DNA from 2 places in the Oceanimonas doudoroffii genome. Region 1 is predicted to be linked to the other one. Evidence: predicted binding sites of a transcription regulator. Region 1 holds the regulator's gene; the other holds the start of a gene.
The links. Region 1 encodes sigma-54, which starts transcription at its own class of promoters, with help from an activator protein. Its sites were predicted from a motif close to TGGCACNGTTTTNGCTT; they were not measured.
Positions count from the first base shown of each region.

Region 1 (3,324 bases):
CCCCAGGAGGCCTCGATTTTTCGCCGCCTGAGCGTGGCCGACAACCTGATGGCGGTGCTGCAGACCCGCAAGGATCTGAATGCCGACGGCCGCAGCGAGAAAATGGAACAGCTGCTGGAAGAATTCAACATTACCCATATTCGCGACAGCCTGGGAATGAGTCTGTCCGGCGGCGAACGGCGGCGGGTTGAGATCGCCCGGGCGCTGGCGGCGGATCCGCGCTTTATTCTGCTCGACGAACCCTTTGCCGGTGTGGATCCCATTTCGGTGATAGACATCAAGAAAATCATTCTGCACCTCAGGGACAGAGGACTGGGCGTACTGATCACCGATCACAATGTGCGCGAGACCCTGGACGTGTGCGAAAAGGCCTATATTGTCAGTCATGGGCACCGCATCGCCGCCGGCACACCGACGGAAATCCTCGCCAACGAGCAGGTCAAAAAGGTTTATCTCGGCGAACAATTCAGCCTCTGAAGGCACCGCAACCCGCGGTTGATATGGAAGGACGTTTGCATACATGAAGCCGACTCTTCAGTTACGTCTGGGCCAGCAGCTGACCATGACGCCCCAGCTGCAGCAGGCCATTCGCCTGTTGCAGCTGTCCAGCATGGAGCTGCAGCAGGAAATTCAGCAGGCGCTGGACAGCAACCCCCTGCTGGAGCAGGAGGAAGCCGACAGCGTCAAGGTGGCCGACAACCGCAACGAAGAGCAGATGGCCGCCGACACCGCCATGGAGCGCAACCAGCTGTCCGAAGACTTGCCCATGGACACCAGCTGGGAGGAGGTTTACACCGCCTCTCCGGTCAGCGGCGGCGCCGGCCTGCCGGAAGGGCTGGAAGACAGCGTTTACCAGGGTGAAACCACCGAGAGCCTGCAGGACTACCTGATCTGGCAGATGAATCTGACCCCTTTCAGTGACACCGATCAGGCCATCGCCATGGCCATAATCGATGCCGTCGACGACGCCGGCTACCTCACCGCCGGTATCGACGATCTGCTGGAAGCGGTATCGGCCCGGGAGCTCGGTATCGAGGCCGACGAAGTGGAAGCAGTGCTCAAGCGTATTCAGCACTTCGACCCCATCGGCGTGGCCGCCCGCAGCGTGCAGGAGTGCCTGTGCATTCAGCTGGAGCAGTATCCGCCCGACACACCCTGGCTGAGTGAAGCCCGCGCCTTGCTGGCCCAGCACATGGACCTGCTCGGCAACCGTGACTACCGCAGCCTGCAGCGCAAGACCAAGCTCAAGGAAGACGAGCTCCGGGAAGTGCTGGCGCTGATTCAGCAACTGGAGCCCCGCCCCGGCAGCAGCATTATTCAGGGTAACTCCGAATACGTCATTCCCGATGTGGTGGTCACCAAGCGCAGCGGGGTCTGGGTGGTGGAACTCAACCCAGAGGCCATGCCCAAGATACGGCTCAACCAGACCTACGCGGCCCTGGCCAGCAAGCCCCGCAACAGCGAGGACGGCCAGTTTATTCGCAATCACCTGCAGGACGCCAAGTGGTTTCTCAAGAGCCTTGAAAGCCGAAATGAGACGCTGCTCAAGGTTGCCAATTGTATTGTTGAACAACAACAGGCATTCTTTGAATATGGAGAAGAGGCCATGAAGCCCATGGTGCTGAACCATGTGGCGGAAGCGGTGGAGATGCACGAATCCACCATCTCCCGGGTGACCACACAGAAGTTCATGCACAGCCCCCGTGGCGTGTTTGAACTCAAGTATTTCTTCTTCAGTCATGTGGGCACCGACGACGGGGGTGAGTGTTCGTCCACGGCAATTCGCGCCCTGATCAAGAAGCTGGTCGGGGCCGAAAACCCGGCCAAGCCGCTGAGCGACAGCAAAATTGCCCAGCTGCTGGCCGACCAGGGGATCAAGGTGGCCAGGCGAACCATCGCCAAGTACAGGGAGTCACTGGCCATTCCCCCTTCCAATCAGCGCAAACGCCTGGTTTAAAGGCAACGACAGAAGGAAGACGTTATGCAAATAAATCTGACCGGACACCATGTCGAGATCACCGATGCCCTGCGTGATTATGTGAACAGCAAGTTTACCCGGCTGGAACGCCATTTCGATCACATCACCAATGCGCACGTCATCCTTAATGTGGAAAAAATGCAGCAAATCGCCGAAGCCAAGCTGAACGTCACCGGCGGCGAGCTGTTTGCCAACTCCCAGCATGAAAACATGTATGCGGCCATCGACAGCCTCATCGACAAGCTGGATCGTCAAATCATCAAACACAAAGAAAAACTCAAGCAAAAATAACCATGGAAGTCGCCGACATACTCAGCAGGGGCTGCACCCGCAGTGCAGTCCCCTGCACGAGCAAAAAACGTGCTCTGGAAATTATCAGCGAGCTGGCTGCCGAACATCTCAATATCGGCAGCCAGCCGCTTTTTGACTGTCTGCTGGCCCGAGAGAAAATGGGCAGTACCGGCATCGGCAATGGCATCGCCATTCCTCACGGCCGGATCAGCGATGACAACAAGGCGACTGCCGTACTGCTTACCTTTGCCGAGCCGGTGGAGTTCGACGCCATCGACAACCAGCCGGTGGGCTTGGTGTTTGCCCTGCTGGTACCGGAGCAGGAATGCAAGCAACACCTCAAGACCCTGTCGCTGATCGCCGAGAAACTGAGTAACAAGCAGGTGTGCCGGCAATTACGTCAGGCCGGCAGCGATGAGGAACTCTATCAAATCATGATTTCAGCCTGAGGATAGCAAGATGCAGCTGGTGATCGTCAGTGGCCGTTCCGGTTCGGGCAAAACCGTGGCCTTGCGGGTACTTGAAGATCTCGGCCATTACTGCGTCGACAACCTGCCGGTGGCGCTGCTGCCGGAGCTGGTGCGGCTGCGCCGGGACAAACCCGGAGCGGTGGCGGTAAGCATAGACGTACGCAACCTGCCCGACAGTGCCGAGCAGCTGGAAGCCTTTCTGGCCGAGGTGCGAGCCATGGATGACGTTCAGCCTTCCAGCATCTTTATCGACGCCGACAATTCGGTGCTGATCCGCCGCTTTGGGGACACTCGCCGGCTGCATCCGCTGTCCCGCCACAGCCTGACCCTGGACGAGGCCATTCGCGAAGAAACTCATCTGCTGGCGCCACTGTCGTCGGACGCGGACCTGCGCATCGATACCTCGTCCTTAAGCATTCACGATCTCAGCGAAATCATTCGCGAACGCATCCTCGGCAAGAAAGAAAAGGAATTGAACTGGGTGTTCGAGTCCTTTGGCTACAAATACGGCGTTTCCAAGGACGCCGACTTCGTGTTTGACGCCCGTTTTCTGCCCAACCCCCACTGGATTGCCGAACTGCGCCC
Region 1 covers NZ_NBIM01000005.1:145,848-149,171, forward strand. Annotated here, with positions in the region: gene lptB (LPS export ABC transporter ATP-binding protein) at 1-477, shown strand, start outside; gene B6S08_RS14105 (RNA polymerase factor sigma-54) at 521-1,957, shown strand; gene hpf (ribosome hibernation promoting factor) at 1,982-2,269, shown strand; gene ptsN (PTS IIA-like nitrogen regulatory protein PtsN) at 2,272-2,718, shown strand; gene rapZ (RNase adapter RapZ) at 2,729-3,324, shown strand, end outside.

Region 2 (3,324 bases), on a different contig from region 1:
AGCGGGCCAGGGTTTGTTCATAGCCTTGGCGATGGCGGCTGTGGGCCATGTCGATATGTCGCAAAAAGGCGGTTTTGGCGTTGGCACGAAAACGGGTTTCGATGGGACCGGGCTCCAGCAGGCTGACATGTACCCCGGTGCCCGCCAGCTCCAGGCGCAGGGTGTCGGTATAGCCTTCCAGGGCAAACTTGGTGGCGTTGTAGGCGCCGCGATATTGCATGGCCACCAGCCCCAGCACCGAACTGTTCTGAATAATGCGGCCTTCACCGGCGTTGAGCATCAAGGGCAGCACCAGCCGGGTCAGGTGGTGGGTGCCAAACAGGTTGGTATTGAACTGCTCGCGCAGTGCGGCGGTAGGCAGGTCTTCCAGGGCGCCGGGCTGGCCGTAGGCACCGTTATTGAACAGGCCGTAAAGTTCGCCGTCGGTCAGTGCCAGGGCTTGTTCAAGGCCCCGTTCGATGCTGGCGTCATCGGTCAGGTCCAGCCGCACCGCTGGCAGGCCATCCTGTTTCAATTGTGCCACGTCCTGTTCATGGCGTGCCGAGGCGATAACATGAAATCCCTGCTGCTGCAGGTAGTGGGCGGCGCACTGGCCAATGCCGGAAGAACAACCGGTGATAAGAACGGATCTGGACATGTATGGCTCCCGTGATAAAGGAGTAGCCAATGTAGCAGAAAAGGGGTGAACACATCGAAGTGATGGCGTCCCCGGCAGGAATCGAACCTGCATCTAACCCTTAGGAGGGGCTTGTTTTATCCATTAAACTACGGGGACAGGGCCGGCACAATATTGCAAATTTCCCCCGTGGGCGCAACGCCGGTACGTGCGTTTGCCGATTAAGTAGCCGCTTTTACAGCTGTATCAGCCGGTCGCCGGGAGCAACCTGAGTGCGGCCGGCTTCGGCATTGGCCGGCTTCAGCAGGCTGTAGTCGCCGTGGCTTTGCTGTACCACAAAGGTGGCCTGGGAGTGGGTTTCGCCGTAATAGCCGGGCGTTAGCTGGCGGCGGTGGCTGAGGGTGAAGCGATCGCCCACCTGAATGCCTTCCCGTCGGCCCAGATCCATCAATACGCCTTCCTCCGACTGCTGCACTATGTTGCCCACCGCCTTGAGGCAGGCCTGGGCCTGGGTCAGATCCCGGCCAATGGTGTCCAGCAACTGCGTCACCGCCTGGCCGTAGCCCGAATTCCAAAAAACCTGTTCATGTACATTGACCTTGTCGTGCTTGCCATAGTCCCAACTGGAGCGGGTCTGATACTGGCGCTGCAACAGGGTATCGCCGGTGAGGGCATCCTCCAGGGTGACGCGCAGGCGGAAGTCCCGGGGAATGTCGGAAAAGGTCCATTTGGTCCAGTGGCCGTCTTCTATGCCGATATCTTCAATGACGCCACTGAGCAGCAGCCGGGCCTGCTGCCGGCTGGCCAGCACATCGCCGCCCTGGCGCAGGCCGGCATTGCGGGGCAGGGCGGTGTCGGTGCTCAGCCCTTGCGCCGGGGTTGACGTAATATTGACGTTTGGCGACAACCTGGCCGCCAGCCGTTCGGCAACGGCCGCACCCAATTCATAGATTTGGCCGGTGCTGGCCTGCTCCGGCCGCAGCAGGGTAAGGGGAGTAATGCTCATGCCCGGACGGTAGCGGCTGGCGCACTGCGCCTGCTGGCGGCGTTCGCCGGGCCAGATGTCGGCGCGTACCGTCAGCCACAGCCGGCCCTGACGGCGCTGCTCGTCGAGGATCACGTAATCCATCAGTTCGCCCTGGGCGGAAATGTCCAGTTGCTGACCGGTAAAAGCACCGTTGGTGGCCGACTGTACCGTGCTCAGGGACGCCCCCGATTGCAGCAGGGCGTCGCTCAGGGCTTGCTCCAGGGCCTGCTGGCGGGCGGTATCGACGCCCAGGCTGAGCGGTGCCGAGCCTTCGGCCTGGTACCAGTCGGCCCGAACGAGTAGTGGAAATAGCAATAGCAGTGAAGCGAGGGATTTTATCGGCACGGCGTTCTTCCTGTAACATGATGAGCCGAATGGCTTCGGTGCAAAGATGGCAGGAATTATGCAAAATTCTTGCCGGGTACCGGCATATCGTCGGCGCGAAAGAGTAAAGTTGGTGCGCCGGCGGCCGATAGGATAATCATTCTGTTTTTGTTCGGGAGTCTGTTGATGACAAGAGCCCTTATTGTTCTGGCCGCCGCCCTGGGGCTGTCCGCCTGTGCCGGAAGCCCTCGGTTCGACGGCCAGAACCATTATCTTCCCCACGATCACGCGGCTCATTATGTCAGTCATCAGCCGCTGGGCGAACCGCCGGCCCCCGTCCGTTCTCCCCGTCACAGCCAGGATGGCGTGCCCATGCGCATGAGCGCCGGCACCCGCAGCGCCTATCTGCCCGAGGCGGGACCGTCGCTGGTGGGCGGTCAGACTCAGCTGCAACAGCACATGTCGGCCCTGGCCTACCGGCTGGTGTCGTCGGCGCATCATATGAACCGGCAGGCCGGCATTGCCGTCAGTGGCTTTGTCAGTCAGGAAGACTACACCAGCCAGGACGAGTTCGGCCGCCTGCTGTCGGAAACCATGATGTTTCAGCTGAATCAGTACGGCCTCAAGGTCATGGACTTCAAGGCGCTGCCCTTTATTCGCATTACCCCCGAAGGGGACGTGAGCACCAGCCGGGATCACCGCCAGCTGAGCGGGCGCATCAATGCCCAGTATCTGCTGCACGGCACCATCAGCGAAACCCAGGGTGGACGGCTGGTCAATGCCCGCTTGATTTCCATGGCGGATCACGGCCTGGTGGCCAGTGCCCAGCAGTTTATTCCCGACTACCTGGTGGCGGCCATGCTGGATACCCGTGGTCCGCAGCCGGTGATTCCCGATTACATAAGGAAGCGTTATGAGAAATAAGCTGCTTGCCCTGCTGGCATCACTGTGGCTGACCGGTTGTGCCGGCCAGGGCTCGGCGGACGCTCCCGCTCGAAACCATCTCTATGCGGTGGGGTATGCGCCCATCAGTTTGCAACGTCCCGCCGATTACCAGCAGAAGCTGCTGCACGCCATGCGCGCCTCGCGCATGGACGCTTACCGGGAGCTGAGTGAGCAACTGGGCGGTGTCATGATTTCAAGCTCCAGCCAGCTCGACAGCCACATATTGCAGGATGGCACCGTCAACAGCGCCAGCCGGGGGGTGGTGCGGGGCGCACGGGTAGTGAACAGCTACCCCGACGGTGACATGTACGTCACCGAGCTGGAGCTGGATCTGGCGCTTTATCGAAAACTGCGGCGGGACGGACAGTAACATCTCATCGGTTTGCCGGACGGCAGACAGCCCCGGCGTTGT
Region 2 covers NZ_NBIM01000001.1:1,577,973-1,581,296, reverse strand. Annotated here, with positions in the region: gene B6S08_RS07335 (SDR family oxidoreductase) at 1-637, opposite strand, end outside; tRNA gene B6S08_RS07330 (tRNA-Arg) at 701-775, opposite strand; gene B6S08_RS07325 (flagellar assembly protein T N-terminal domain-containing protein) at 852-1,988, opposite strand; gene B6S08_RS07320 (FlgO family outer membrane protein) at 2,154-2,891, shown strand; gene B6S08_RS07315 (LPP20 family lipoprotein) at 2,881-3,282, shown strand.
Region 2: a site for sigma-54 is predicted at 2,047-2,063, ahead of B6S08_RS07325 (flagellar assembly protein T N-terminal domain-containing protein). Genes of this name have one in related genera too.